DNA from 2 places in the Shimazuella sp. NTD248 genome. Region 1 is predicted to be linked to the other one. Evidence: a T-box and tRNA genes for the amino acid it is inferred to sense, from the RefSeq annotation. Region 1 holds a T-box; the other holds one or more tRNA genes.
What was found. A T-box is a leader RNA that pairs with one kind of tRNA and senses whether it is charged. The one in region 1 lies ahead of leuS (leucine--tRNA ligase), so its partner is inferred to be a tRNA-Leu.

Region 1 (8,127 bases):
AAATGCAATACTGCGTGCTCGATTCCTCCGATATATTCTTTTACAGGTAACCATTCATCTGCTTTATCTTTCGCAAAAGGAATTTCCTCATTTTTGGCATCTACATACCGGAAGTAATACCAAGAAGAGTCGATAAATGTATCCATCGTATCGGTTTCCCGGCGTGCTTTTGCCCCACATGAAGGACAAGTGGTATGAACAAAACTCTCTGATGTTGCCAAAGGGTTGCTCTTTCCATCAAAGACAACATCTTCTGGAAGCACTACTGGCAGTTGGTCTTTTGGTACCGGAACTACCCCACAATCATCGCAATAAATAATCGGAATCGGTGTGCCCCAATAACGTTGACGAGAAATCAACCAATCGCGAAGACGATAGTTGGTTACACTTCCACCTTTGTTTTGCTGCTCCAAATGATCGGCAATTGCCGTAATCGCTTCCCGGTTGTTTACTCCATCAAAAGAACTAGATGAAACTAACTTCCCTTCTCCTGTAAATGCTTCCGCTAGGGGTTCTGCTAATTTCTCTCCATCTGGTTGAACAACTACTTTGATTGGTAGATTATATTTGTTCGCAAAGACAAAATCACGTTCATCATGGGCTGGAACCCCCATCACTGCACCTGTTCCATAATCAAATAAGACATAATTGGCAATCCAAATCGGAATTTCTTCCCCTGTCAATGGATGGACAGCTTTAGAACCCGTATCATACCCAATTTTCTCAACATCGGTAGCAGTCCGCTCTAGTTCAGTCGATTTACGCATCGTTTGGATAAAGTCAAGAATCTCCTGCTCTTGTTTATTTCCTTGAATCAATTGAGGAACAAGCGGATGTTCAGGTGCTAAAACCATATAAGTGACACCATATAATGTATCTGGTCGTGTTGTGAACACACTTACTTCTTCCTCCACTGATGGTAGGGAGAAAGTGACATTTGCACCTTTGCTTTTCCCAATCCAATTTCGCTGCATTGTTTTAATTTTATCAGGCCATCTTGGCAGTGTGTCCAATCCATCTAGCAAGCGCTCTGCATAGTCTGTAATCCGTAAAAACCATTGTTCTAACTCTTTTTTGATCACTTCAGAACCACAACGCCAGCATTTTCCATCTTCTACTTGCTCATTGGCAAGAACAGTCGCACAGCTTGGGCACCAGTTGACAGATGCCTCTTTGCGGTAAGCCAATCCTCGCTCATAAAAAAGCAAGAACAACCACTGGGTAAACTGATAATAATCAGGCAAGCAGGTACCTACATAACGATCCCAATCATAGGAACCACCTAACAATGCCTGCTCTTTGCGAATCCGCTCCATGTTATTTAATGTCCATTCACGTGGATTGACCCCACGCTGAATAGCAGCATTTTCTGCTGGCAGACCAAATGCATCCGCACCCATTGGGTGAAGCACGCGATGACCGTTCATCTTACGAAAACGAGCGATCACATCTCCTATCGAATAAACACGAACATGCCCCATGTGAAGCCCGTCTCCTGATGGATAGGGAAACTGTTCCAATGCATAATAGGTTGGTTTTGTTTTATCTTCATCTGTTTTATGCAGCGCATTTTCTTCCCAGTATGCTTGCCACTTTGTTTCAATCTCCCGATGCGCATACTCTTTCATGCCAATCAACCTTTCTTCATCTAAAAAATAAAAACCTCAAGCCACTAGCTATTTTGCTAGGGACGAGAGGTTGTCTTCCCGCGGTACCACCCTAAATTAGCGTCTTGTTCGGACGCTCGGCTCGAACCTGTAACGTAGGTATACGCCAAAGGCTACTTGTTATTCCCCTCTGGAGCGATGAAGCGAGTTCACATATCCCTCAGGTTGACTTGCACCAGTACGTCAACTCTCTAAACTGAGGGAAACAAGCTACTACTCTCCATCCTAGCTTCACTCATGATATTGCCACCATTATGCCCTGCTTTGAAGACAATGTCAAGAAGATTGCGGATTGGTTGTGCTTTTTCCTGTCGAAATAAAAATGTAACATACACTGTTGTTTCTAGTTAAGATCATAAATCTTGAACGATGTCATTATCAAAACAAACTACCTATATGTGACACATTGTTATTGTCAATTGGATTATCATATAAATGAAAAATGATAATCTGTAGCCTCCTATCATTTAGCAATTGACAAACCTCTTGATCGACAACTATAATACGAAATAGATAGTGGAAGCGTATACATTTCATTTTGTTGTTTGGAAGTGCTTGAAATGAAATTTTGTATTTTATGATCAAAATAAAATAAATGGACTGTTACTGACTCGATCAGGCATGACCAAGATAAGTGTTTACTCACTTGTTTTGGTCATTTCTTGTTTAGGAGGTGAACAAATGAAGGTAATAAAAAAGATTAATAATAATGTCGCCCTGGCAATCAACGATAAGAAGGAAGAAGTATTGGTTGTTGGCAAAGGATTAGGTTTTAAAAAAACCCCTTATGAAATAACCGATGCCGATATTGTTGAAAAAATATATGTCTCTCCTAAAAATATTAAAATGTTTGATTTGCTTAATGATATTCCTATTGAAGATATTTATTTAGCTGAAGAAATCATTAAAGCTGGTAAACAGATATTATCAACTGAACTTAATCCCAACTTAATTCTTACATTATCAGACCATATCAGCTTTGCACTTCAAAGGAGTAAAGAAAATGTCCAAGTCAAGAGCCCCTTAGAATGGGAAGTAAAAACCTTATATCCCGAAGAAACAAGAGTCGGTAAAAAGGCTCTAGAAATTATCAAAGAGCAAACAAATATCCTTTTGCCACCATCAGAGATTACCTTTATCGCCCTTCATTTTATAAATGCTCAAATCGGCTCTGGTGAAATGAGTGAAACAACAAAAATAACAAAGATTACAGGCGAAATTTTATCCATTATCAAATACTACTATAAAATGGATTTTGATGAAAATGCACTCCACTTTACAAGGTTTGCTACCCATATTCGGTATTTTATCATCAGACACATGACTGCAAATTCTTTAAAAGGTGAAAATGAAGCTCTTTTTCAGATGGTAAAGGAAAAATACCCTACTGATATAAAATGTGTAGAAAAAATCGAGACATTTTTACAGACTCACTATCAGTGGGAATGTTCCAATGATGAAAAATTATATTTGGTTTTACACATTCATCGATTAGCACAATCAAATAAATAATGGACTGTTACTGACTCGATCAGGCATGACCAAGATAAGTGTACACTCACTTGTTTTGGTCATTTTTTTTCTCACAAACGATATAAACCAAAAAGGAGAGGTTGACAATGGCTCAGGTAGGGTTAGCATCCAAAATCTTAGAATTGATTGGCGGGAAAAACAACATTTCACAATTCACTCATTGTGCAACTCGTCTAAGATTTGTTTTAAAGGATGATACAAAAGCCGATGTGCATGCATTAGATGCACTTGAAGGCGTCTTAAAATCGCAAAATAAAGGGGGACAATTACAAGTAGTAGTAGGTGAAAAAGTAGAATCCCTTTATGAACAAATAAGAGAAATAGCCCATATTACAAATCACGATGAGGCAGTAAAAAGAAAAAAAGGCTTTTCGATTAATCAAATCTTTGAAACGATTGCTAGTATTTTCACTCCTTTGTTACCAGCTTTAGTAGGTTGTGGCATGGTCAAATGTCTATCTACTATTATCACAGCAATGAAATGGATCGATCCAAAGTCAGGTTTTATTGCCATATTCGATATGATCGGTGATAGTATTTTCTATTTCTTACCGTTCTTCTTAGCCGTGAGTGCAGCAAGGAAATTTAAAACAAATGAGTACCTAGCAATAGGTTTAGCCGCCGCATTGTTACATCCTACCATTTTAGATGCTGCACAGAATATAGCTAAGACAGGAGTTACAACGATTGACTTTTTAGGCCTGCCAATCCTATTAGTTAAATACTCTTCATCTGTTATCCCCATCATATTGTCCGTTTGGCTATTGAGTTATGTTTACAAGATGGTAGATAAAGTGATTCCGGAATTTTTAAGAGTAATTCTCACACCAATGATCGTACTGCTGATCATGATCCCACTCGAATTAATCGTCATTGCCCCTTTTGGTTCCTATGTAGGAAATTGGTTAACTATAGGAATAAATGCTTTGTTTGCAACATTTGGAGTAGTGGCAGGGGCTTTGTTAGGTTTCTTTAAACCGATAATGGTTATGTTTGGTATGCATTATGCTATTATGCCTATGCAAATTCAACAAATTGCGGAAGTAGGATATACGGTTTTGATGCCAAGTGCATTAGGCGCAAATCTGGCACAAGCTGGAGCTGCTTTGGCAGTATTCTTTTTAACAAAGAGCAAAGCAATGAAATCTGCTGCTGGAACAAGTGCCATTACAGCTGCTTTTGGAATTACAGAACCAGCTATATATGGGGTAAACCTAAAATATAGAAGACCTTTCTTTGCAGGATGCGCAGCAGCAGGTATAACGGGAGGATTTTATAGTTTTGTTCATGCTAAATCAACAGCGATCGCATTACCAGGACTGCTGAGCCTCTCCTCTTATGAAGCAGATAAATACATGTATATCATTATCGGGTGTATCATGGCAGCTCTATTAGGATTCTTATTCACTTTAGCTGTTGGTATTAAAGAAGATGACACATCAAAGATAGAAAAAGAAAAAAAGAAGACGGATATTCCACTAACCCGCGAATTTTCCATTATGAGTCCTTTAGCTGGCGAAGTAAAAGACTTGGCAGAAGTGGATGATAAAACATTTTCACAAGAGTTAATGGGAAAAGGAATTGCTATTATCCCTTCTAATGGCAAGGTATATGCTCCGTTTGAAGGTACTGTCGATGCCATTTTTAAAACAAAACATGCCATCGGGCTAAAATCAAATACTGGAGTAGAGGTTTTGATTCACATTGGAATCGATACCGTAAATCTGGATGGTAAACATTTCACTGCCCATATTGAACAATCACAGAAGGTGAAGTTAGGAGATTTATTAATCGAATTTGATGTAGATGCTATTAAAAAAGAAGGCTATGACATCATCACACCGATCATCGTGACAAATAGTGATGACTACTTAGCTGTCCTCCCTGCAACAACAGGATGGATAAAAGAAAAAGAGGAACTGCTCAAAGTAATAAAAGCATAGAAAGGAACCGGTGAAAGAAATGACAACAGGATTTCCAGCAGACTTCTTATGGGGCGGAGCTTTATCCGCATGTCAGGCGGAAGGGGCATATAACGAAGATGGTAAATCAATGACCATCCCAGAAGTAATGAAATTTAATCCCAAAAATGACCGTAAGATTACAAAGCAAATGCAGATTACGATGGAGATGATCCAAGAAGCGAAAAATGATCCAGATATAATCAAATACCCTAAACGAAGAGGAATCAATTTTTATCACACTTACAAAGAAGATATTGCCTTATTTGCAGAAATGGGATTTAAAGTATTCCGCTACTCCATATCTTGGGCTCGTGTATTTCCAAATGGTGAAGATGCAGCACCTAACGAAAAAGCATTGAAATTTTATGATTCATTAATCGATGAATGCTTAAAACACAACATGGAACCACTGATAACCATTTCCCATTTTGATATGCCAATTGTACTAATCGAAAAATTCGGTGGTTGGTATAACGAAAAATTGATAGATTTGTATGCCAAATACTGTAGAGTACTCTTTGAAAGATATAAAGGAAAAGTAAGATATTGGGTAACATTTAATGAAATCAATATGAGCGTAAAAGCAGGCCCCAAAACCTTAGGAATTATAAATGAAGGGCAGGAAAACTATGAGGAGATGTTATTTCAAGGGCTCCATCATCAGTTTGTTGCCGCTGCAAAGGCGACAAAGCTAGCTCATGCAATAGATGCAGAAAATAAAATAGGCAGTATGGTCGCCTATTTCACTACTTATGCTTATACCTGCAAACCAGAAGATGCGCTGCAAATGCAACGAGATGATCAAATGAAAAACCTATTTTATCTAGATATTTTGAATAAGGGTAAATATCCATACTATGCAAAAACGTACTTCAAAAAACATCATATTCATCTGAGCATAAAAGAGGAAGATTTAGCAATCCTAGCAGAAAATACAGCAGATTTTGTTGGAATGTCTTATTATAACTCCATGATTTCAAGCAGTGATACAAAACAATTGAAATTGACATCAGGAAATGTTCACAGCGTCTATAAAAATCCACATTTAGCTGAAAATGAATGGGGATGGCAGATTGATCCTATTGGATTACGTTATACTTTGAATTCAATATATGACCGCTTTGAATTACCCATATTTATCTTAGAAAATAGTTCTGGATTTCTCGATACATGGAATGAAGATGGCACCATCCATGATCCATATCGAATTGAATTTTTACAACAACATATCTTACAAATGAAATTGGCATTGGAAGATGGTGTGGAAGTGATTGGTTATACAATGTGGGGACCTATAGATATGATTAGCTCTTCCACCTCAGAAATGACAAAGCGTTATGGATTCATCTATGTAGATCAAGATGACTATGGGAATGGTTCCATGAAAAGAGTGAGAAAGGATTCTTTTTATTGGTATAAAAATGTTATTTCTACGAACGGTGAAGAAATATAACAATTTGGGCTCATCTCTAGCGAAATTCAAGTGGCAATCCTGATTTTGCCACTTGAAGCTTTTCGCTGTTTTCTTTATGCCTTCCTATTTTGTTGTTCTATCATCGAATTCTATTTCTAATAAGGAGCAGAAAATGGATATTTTAAACAGAATAAAGAAAATACCCGGTGGATTACTGATTATTCCCATGCTGATCACAGCAGTTATCCATACTGTTTTTCCACGTGTATTAGAAATAGGTGATCTTACAAGTGCTGTTTTCACCACCAAAGGAACAATGACCTTGATTGCATTGATGTTATTTATTTCAGGCAGTCAATTTAAGCTATCACAAGTTGGTATTACCCTGAAAAGAGCAGGAATTTTATCTGTATCGAAAATCGTTTTGAGTTGGGTATTTGGTTGGTTATTTATCACCTATTTTGGTATAGATGGCTTTTTGGGAATCTCCGCAGTGAGTTTTATTGCAACGATTACAAGCTGTAATCCGGGGTTATATCTGGCATTAATGAATACTTATGGAGACGATATTGACTCTGCTGCTTTTGGTATCTTAAATTTAATAGCTGTTCCCATTATACCTGTTATGATTTTAAACACCGCGAATGGAACAGGAATCGATTACTTGAGTATTTTAACTACCTTACTGCCATTCTTATTAGGTATCCTACTTGGAAATTTAGATGCCAATATCCAAAAAATGTTTTCCCCTGGTACAGTGATTCTTTTACCTTTTTTAGGTGTAAGTTTTGGATCTTATATTGATTTAAAGGTAGCATTCCAATCCGGTTTCTCCGGGATCATATTGACATTTATTTATTTGGTTATCTGTATGCTGCCATTGATATATATCGATAGATTCTTATTAAAAAGACCAGGATATGCAGCCGCAGCTACCTGTTCAGTGGCGGGAATTTCGCTCGTTGTTCCTACTCTTGCAGTTAGCATAAATGCCGTATATAAACCATATATAGAAATTGCAATTGCACAGATTGCCTTTGCTGTAATCCTTACTTCGATCCTCTCTCCTTATATTACAAAAGCAATTGCCCATAAATACAAAAAATAATGGTAAGAATCAAAAAAAGTGCTTATCGGTTCACAAAACTACTCCGATAAGCACTTTTTTCTAACATTCAATCCACTATAGGAATTCCTTTATCGAGAAACTTATTTCCATCCAAGTATACATCAGGCTCTTTAATCACCAAATCAATGTGAACGCCAGCCTCAATTTGTCCACCGAACGTCGCATTGCTTCCAAATGCAAGATGGATGGTACCATATACTTTTTCATCTTCTAACACAACACCAGTTATTCTCGCCTTATCATTGGTTCCGATTCCAAATTCGGCAAGTTGTCTGCTCTTTTCAGAGTGAAGCAGTGTCAAGAGTTGTTCTGCTGCTTCACCTTGTACATCTACTAACTCACCCTCTTCCAGCGTAAGCCATAAGGGAGAAGCTAATATTCCGATGTCCGCAATCGAACCATCTACTTTAATTTTACCAG
Region 2 (8,127 bases), 430 kb from region 1:
GCGGTGCATCGTGCACAGCTCGATCACGTTCTTTTCCCAATAGGACACTTACAAAAAGCAGAAGTTCGAAAAATAGCAGAAGAGGCCGGATTAGCAACTGCTAAGAAAAAAGATAGTACAGGCATTTGTTTTATTGGAGAAAAGAACTTTCGACAATTCCTCAGCCAATACTTGCCTGCAAAACCCGGGGAAATCCACACTATGGATGGCAAACGAATTGGAGAACACGATGGATTGATGTACTATACGCTCGGACAACGTCAAGGACTTCGTATCGGAGGATCAGAAACGGGTACAGGGGAACCATGGTTTGTAGCAAAAAAAGACGTTAAAAACAACATTCTATATGTTGCCCAAGGACACAATAATGAAGCGCTGTTTTCCGCAGGGCTTACCGCCAGCCATCTCAACTGGTTACAAGCAGAACAGCCGCAAGAACCCTTCACCTGTACAGCGAAGTTTCGCTACCGCCAAGTAGATGTACCTGTGACCGTCACCCCAAACAGTGACGGCACTGTCACCGTACACTATGCCGAAAAAGAGCGGGCCGTGACACCCGGACAATCTGTTGTCTTTTACGACAAAGAACGATGCCTTGGCGGTGGAATTATCGAGAAAACATTTTAACAGAGGTCACTCCTCTGTTTTTTTGTGTCTATTTGCCGGAAACGAAATTATCGCAATATAAGTCTTTTTTACAAATAATTTAGGACTTATCAAATACAAAAATTATGTATATGAAAAATTGAAATATATAAATAATAAAAAATTGAATTTAATAATAAATAAAATTATATTTATGATGAGTCCAATTTTTTATTGGTCTAACACAGACAACAAGGGTGTGGAAACATGAGCTTTCTCTCAAATATTATTCATTTTTTGGTGGCTTATCGATTTTTTTTACTTTTTGGATTTATCTTCGTCGGGATAGTACTTCCCTTATTATTTAAATACTCCAAGCGGGGCACTGTTGGAGTCGTCATTTCTGTTCTATTTTTCTTAATTGGTATTGTAAATGTGATCTGGGGAACCGATTTAAATAATGTATTTTTGAATAAAAATGGGAAAATAGCTGAGGCAGTGGTAACTAAAACAGAAATGACAAATAGTACTTACAATGATATTCCAATTGAACGTTATTACTTGTTGATTCTTACAACAGCAAATAAAACGATCCAAACAACATTTGAGAGCACAGCCTTTAACATTTATCCAGCCCCTGAGAATGGTTATATCTATCCCAACCAAGGTGAAAGATTTATGATCAAGTATATTCCCGGTGCAGAAGATAACTTTATTATTTTAACCAATATAAATTCGTCCTATAGTAAAAGATTGGCTTGTGATACTTACTTCAAAGAAATGGAAGATTCAAAAACAGAATATGAATTTAACCCATCCAATGCTACTTTTAAAAATAAATATTCAGCCACTTTGCGCAAGTACATTTCTAATAAATGTAATCTTGCAGAACAATATCAAAAAGAATGGGAAATTCTCCAAAGAAAATAACTCCTCTAGTGGACTGCATTTTCCCATTCTATTAAACTGAAAGAATGGATTCAAAATTTTATAGTAACTATATTTAACAACTTGCATGAAAGATCAAAAAAGATGAAAGCATGTGCTTTCATCTTTTTGTTTGGCGGGCCCTAGAGGAGTCGAACCCCTAACCTTCTGATCCGTAGTCAGACACTCTATCCAGTTGAGCTAAGAGCCCATATTCATTTTGCAAGACGTTATCATTCATTGTTGAAAAAATGGCGGGCCCTAGAGGAGTCGAACCCCTAACCTTCTGATCCGTAGTCAGACACTCTATCCAGTTGAGCTAAGAGCCCGTATTCATTTTGCAACAACGAAATCCATCATAACTCTTTCACACATAAAAGTCAAGCACTTTTTTGGTGCGGATGAGAGGATTTGAACCTCCACGGTCATCATGACCACAAGAACCTGAATCTTGCGCGTCTGCCAATTCCGCCACACCCGCATAAGCAAGCGGAATTATACAAAAAGTTTTTAATGGAGGCGGCACCCGGATTTGAACCGGGGGTAAAGGTTTTGCAGACCTCTGCCTTACCACTTGGCTATGCCGCCATAACACTCAATCTTGTGACACTTGAATATTCTAACATAATCCCACCAAAAGTCAATAATAAAATTTTGAACTCCACCCAAAGCCATGTTTAAACTTTTATTGTTCATCGCTGTATTATTTCGGATGAATGAGAAATCCTAAAACCTCAAACACTATAACAAAAAAGGATGTCCAGCATGATACCAATTGAATCTACCATCGAAGACAAACAAACACAATTCGCCAGTCTCTCTGATCAGTTGGAAGAGGAAGATTTCCACATAGGCGGCGGCTATGCATATGATCATGGTTATTTCGACAAACCATTGGACTGGGAAGAAGAACATGGAAACCGGTATTTTCTTCGCATTCCTGTATTTGCGGTGCGAGGTGATATCGGAGATCCAGATACTCTCGTTCGAATCGGAAAACCATTTGTAATCAAACATGAATTTCGCACAGATGAATCTAGTGATCCTACTGGGGATTCTGGTGTTTTTAGCGGAATGATGAATCAGTTTACAACTCCTATCCCAGCAGAAGATCATCCCATTGATCAAAAATGGATAGACAGGGCCAGAGAGATTGTGAATCGAGTGGAAGGGTTACACATATAAGTTGAAAACAATCCAACTATAAAAAAGCGCAAACCATTTTCTCTAGAGATAACTTCTCTAGAGGTTCGCCACAAAAGATATTACTTGTCACTAAGCTGTCTTTCATGCAGAAAAAAGCCACCCTGTCATCAAGAAGCAGAGTGGCTTTTTGTATTGGCAGGGGCGGTAGGAATTGAACCCACACTGGAGGTTTTGGAGACCTCTGTTCTACCATTAAACTACGCCCCTATAACATAGCCACCAACAATGGATTGGTGGCTATGATGATATGTGGTGCTGAAAGCAGGATTCGAACCCGCGACCTACTGATTACAAGTCAGTTGCTCTACCAGCTGAGCTATTTCAGCATATTCAAAAACATTCAAATGGTGGCTCGAGACGGAATCGAACCGCCGACACGAGGATTTTCAGTCCTCTGCTCTACCGACTGAGCTATCGAGCCATCTATGTATAAGATGGCGGAGAGAGAGGGATTCGAACCCTCGATACGCTTGTGACGTATACACGATTTCCAATCGTGCTCCTTCGGCCAGCTCGGACATCTCTCCAAAACACTTTGATTTTGTCAGGAACGAGATCTATCTTAACCTGTAATGAGGTTTGTTGTCAACTCTTTTTTTCATTTTATTTTAATGATGCTTCGAAAACGAATATTTATTAGTTATATAGCGGGGTGGAAGCATTTCCCACTACTTGCATCGCATTTATCTACATAATATTTTCATTTGCAAAAACATACATTCTATGTTACTATTTTTTTAGTATTCCAAACAGTGTACATATACCTAAAAGTTATCTAGCTTTCTTGTGTACGGTGTTACGCCGTATCTGCGTGTAAGATTCCCATACTTCATCCGGTCCCGCGTTACTATACTAGCCCTACCGTGGTGGGGGGTGATTGTGGCCGCCTAAGTAGGCGTAGCCGCTACCACAATCGACCCCCCACCACGGGGGCTAGCTCAGTGGCGTTACCAGATCAAGGTGTTTTCGTAGATAACTTTTTAAAACCTAGCTAATTCATTTGGCTAGGTTTTTTTGGTTCCTATATATAAAGCAGCAATTAGTCACCTGAACAAATTATCTCAAACTATTCCTAATACTGCGATTCAAATTTTTATATTTTTTTCAACAAAATCCCTGCTGGAAACAGGGATTTTGCGTATATTTAGTTCTCCCATTGAAATGTCTCATCAACAATAGAAATAAGCTGATTCAACCGCTGCGACAATTCTTCTTCATTCCTCCCTACAAAAGCAAATTGAGCGATGGAATCGACACTTAATTGCGCTTGATCATATGACTTTCCATCTTCTCCAGTAATTTGGGCCACTTTCACCCATTCTGGAAACAAGGTAGAGTTCACATGTAATAATCCATATTTAGTGTTCACCAATAACCATCCAGCTAAATGGGAGGGATTCATTTTCACTTCTTCCTTCAATACTGGACCTGGAAGTCCAACAGAAATTTGAGCATGAATATCAAACAATGACACATCGTATGCAAGTTTATGTGTGTCAGATACTTTTGCACCACCTGTCCTGCTGCCAATCTCCCCAAAAATAATTTGATCATTCGGAGTATGAAACCATTCCGCATGAAATGTGGTATTTGCTGGTGTGTCTAAAATCTCCAATACTTTTCTGGTTCCTGCGGAAAGTCGCCGGCTCAAAGGATTTTGAGGATGTAACATCGTACTTCCTAGATATGTCATCGAACTCGAAGCAAGTGGTGCATTGTAATATTTGGACACAGTAGTTAATTGAATGACCCCGTCTTCCACCCAACCATCAATATGAAAATATTCCCCATCAATATATTTCTCAACTAATACTTCCGAAAGTTGTTCGTTTGCTAAAAAATTTTCTAGTTCTTGCCGATGATGCAAAACATAAGTCGAAACTGAACCAAGACCGTCAATGGGTTTGACTACGATCGGATAATCATACTGATCGGCAAATCGGGAAATATCTAATCCGGTTTGTGCTAAGGTCATCTCTGCAACTGGAATATCATTCTCTCGTAATTTTTGCTTCATGATCCATTTGTTGCGAAATTCCATCGCACTTGCAACGCTTTGCCCTTGAATACCTAAATATTCTCTCAGTTTTGCTGCTCTTACTAGATCATATTCTTGTAAAGCGATAACGGAAGTAAAATGATAGGTCTGATGTAATTCAATGGCACGAAGAATAACTTGGTCGTTTGAAATATAATTTGGAAAAAATTCAATATGGTGATAATCCTTTCTATCAAACGTATGCTTAACATGATCAGAGGCCAAAACGACTAATTCTTCTGTTGTAGTGGAGAATACTTGTTTTAAGGGACAGGCGGTATAAGGTAGATTTTCAAGGATTAGTATGGTCATTCGTTCGTTTCTCCTTCTGATCTATTTCCAGCTGCCATCCATATTGTATTTGTGTCAAACCATTTCAGAACGTTTTGTAATCGTGTCCTTACTTCTTCTTCTGTTTCTCCAATTACTACAAAAGAAGCTACTGAATCACAACTATTTTTGGGATCACTGAAAGATGTCCCTTCTGGTACATCTTGTATATATTCATAAACCCAATCTGGCGGTTCACACTTAGGGAAAGATACCAATTCCCCCTCTTTTGACAACGCCTGCACTGAACCACTCAGTCGGGCGGGAGCTTGTCCGAGCAAATTTTGCCCAAAAGCAATACCAGCTTGCAACTCTGCAGATACAAGCAATAAATCTTTTCCATAAGCCACTTCCATTGTTTTTGATATACGTCCGCCGCCGGGTCGACATGCAATTTCAATAAAAATAATTTCTCCTGTCGAGGTTACCAAACATTCTCCATGAAATACTGCATGAGAAGGAAAATCCAATATTCGAATGACTTCTGCCATCGCTTCTTCTATTTGATTTTTATATGGATTATCATTGTGCATCATATAACTGCCAGAAATGAATGTTTGATTCTGATAATGAAACATTGGCTCTAAATATTTTGAAGCACATATCAACTTCAATTCATTATCCTCAATAACACCATCAATATGATATTCTTCTCCTTCAAAAAATTGTTCTGCGTCCATTTTGTGATGAAGACCACTCTTTGCAAACTCCAAAAGATCCGTCTCGTTGTGTAGTACAGTGATTCCTGTAGCTCCTGCACCATCAATCGGCTTCAAAATAATGGGATAGCCAACTTCATCAATAAAATGAAGGAGATCAAAGATATCTTCCACTTGTTTAAATATTGGAATACGGATTTTTTGACATTTCGCTCTCAGGGCTTCTTTCATTCTAATTTTATTGCGAAATTGTATTGCACTGTGTACCTTTTGACCATCAATTCCTAGATGTTCTCTTAATTCAGCTGCTCGAACCAAATCATACTCTGATACAGCAACAATATGTTCAAATTGGTATGTTGCATGCAAATCAATTGCACGCAAAGAAACAGCATCATTGTTATGAAAGCTAGTAAATTCTTCATAGTGTGCAAATGAATCTACAAAATATGGCTCCATTACTTTTTGATCGCTAATAAAAACAACCTTATTTGAAATTTCATTAAAATTATTATAAGTATTCCAAATATACGGAAATCTGTTTAAAATAAGAACACTCATTTAAACTACCCCTTTCTTAATATAAAGTTAATTATATATATTATTAACATATTGCACACTCTAATATATTGATATTTATTACTATTAAAAATAAATTTATGTAAAGAAGATATAAAAAAATCAAATCACAAGAAAATTTATCAAGAGAAGCTATTATGACCACTTCATTGACACCTACACAGGTAAAAAAGATGACATGAGTTTCCATATACCATTTTCTTGTTCATCCTATTTAGATCCACCCCAAACTATTGCGAATATATTTTCGGTTCATTCTTGACGGAATTCTCCAAAATCATATATATTTATTTATAATCATCATTTTTAGCATATGTTTCAGCATCGAAACCATTGTGATATGACCTGACCTTTCAATGGGTCAGGTTTTATATTTATTTAAGGTATAAACTTACAACCTAGTGTCCAGCTAGATAAGGTAAAACTCATCCTTATCTACAATAGAAAGGAGCGAGCTTGTGCTAAAAAAACAGATCCGCAAAAAAGAGGATGCTACATTCAAACAAGAATGGGATCAACTTCAGAATCATGTAGCTTGGTGGGAAGCCGAACAGCCTCTCGCCTCACTTCCAGCAGACCTACAAATATTACTGATCAAAAATGACCCAAATTTTAGCGATCAACTGATCAAATTCGCTATTCTTTTAGAAAGTCAGTACATATGGAATGAAAAAACACAGCGTTATGATTACATCAATATGCATCAGGTCCTGAAACGGGACAGATCTTGGATTTGGACTCTCTATTTAACTGATCACCCACTGGCGAGAGAAGGATTGAAAAAATTACTCCAATACTATAACTATCAAGAATTCAACCGATACACTAACGAAGCAGGTGTATATATCGGTTACTATTATTACAATTACCGAAATAATAAGTATCTCTACAGCGCTCTCAACAAAAACTATCTGCGCTATTTAAAAGCTATCTTTAAACTAGCAGAAAGAAAGCAAGATATAGAGATTTTATCTCGACTGGCATATCGTTTTGAGAAAGATCGAGATTACTATGTGCGTATTTCCTCACCTACTCAACAAACACAAAAAACAGAGACAAAACTTGCTTATTCCCCAAAAACAAGAAGCTATTTAGCAAAAAGAACATGGCGCACCTTACGAAACTTAGGAAAACATAACGTGAAAGACTATATTCATTTTGCTACCGAGGTGCTGCTGCAATATTCTAAGCACGATGCAAAACAAATTCGTCTAGAACTTCCAAGTACTGATCAAATCAAATATGTTGAGTCCTACAAAGAAAACTGGGTTCTAAATCATCTTCTTTATCACCACAGTACACGGTTTACCTATAGCAGCTCTACTTGGCAAGCAACACCAAATGCCTACTTGGAAGAACCAGAGGAACGCGAAGAAGCATTTCCTGAGCTATGGGATCAACATCCAGATGAGTTATTTATGCTGTTGATAAAAGCAGAAGCACCTCCTGTCATTCACTTTGCTGGTAGGGCTTTACGCCTTGGAAACCCTGCTTTTGTCGCTCAGTTATCGGATGCAATTATTGATCAATTGCTGCAATCCACCGACTCCTATCGCCAAGAATTTGCAATTCGAGAGATATTGAACCGTTTGGACAAACATCATCCAGATTTAAAACGCTGGATGTCTTTATCCACCCATCCAAACAGCAAAATCCGCACCTTGGCAAATGATTTTTTAAAGCAGCATTCAGCTACATGGTCTGATGAGACAAAAACAAAACTGATAAACATATGTTTAGGAAAAATAACGAAATATCCTAATGAACCTTATGTCAGTGAATGGCTGGATATTTTTGAAAATC

Region 2: it encodes a tRNA-Leu, which carries the amino acid that the T-box ahead of leuS (leucine--tRNA ligase) is inferred to sense. The anticodon was not compared.

What each region holds. Positions count from the first base shown of each region.
Region 1 covers NZ_JCAJZT010000001.1:120,884-129,010, forward strand. Annotated here, with positions in the region: gene leuS (leucine--tRNA ligase) at 1-1,628, opposite strand, end outside; T-box leader at 1,684-1,903, opposite strand; gene AC5WOE_RS00660 (PRD domain-containing protein) at 2,349-3,179, shown strand; gene AC5WOE_RS00665 (beta-glucoside-specific PTS transporter subunit IIABC) at 3,287-5,143, shown strand; gene AC5WOE_RS00670 (glycoside hydrolase family 1 protein) at 5,163-6,617, shown strand; gene AC5WOE_RS00675 (2-keto-3-deoxygluconate permease) at 6,751-7,686, shown strand; gene AC5WOE_RS00680 (aminopeptidase) at 7,754-8,127, opposite strand, start outside.
Region 2 covers NZ_JCAJZT010000001.1:546,585-554,711, forward strand. Annotated here, with positions in the region: gene mnmA (tRNA 2-thiouridine(34) synthase MnmA) at 1-627, shown strand, start outside; gene AC5WOE_RS02960 (hypothetical protein) at 853-1,515, shown strand; tRNA gene AC5WOE_RS02965 (tRNA-Arg) at 1,647-1,723, opposite strand; tRNA gene AC5WOE_RS02970 (tRNA-Arg) at 1,765-1,841, opposite strand; tRNA gene AC5WOE_RS02975 (tRNA-Leu) at 1,906-1,993, opposite strand; tRNA gene AC5WOE_RS02980 (tRNA-Cys) at 2,027-2,100, opposite strand; gene AC5WOE_RS02985 (YugN family protein) at 2,278-2,697, shown strand; tRNA gene AC5WOE_RS02990 (tRNA-Trp) at 2,852-2,925, opposite strand; tRNA gene AC5WOE_RS02995 (tRNA-Thr) at 2,969-3,044, opposite strand; tRNA gene AC5WOE_RS03000 (tRNA-Phe) at 3,064-3,139, opposite strand; tRNA gene AC5WOE_RS03005 (tRNA-Ser) at 3,154-3,245, opposite strand; gene AC5WOE_RS03010 (ATP-grasp domain-containing protein) at 3,863-5,068, opposite strand; gene AC5WOE_RS03015 (ATP-grasp domain-containing protein) at 5,065-6,306, opposite strand; gene AC5WOE_RS03020 (hypothetical protein) at 6,783-8,127, shown strand, end outside.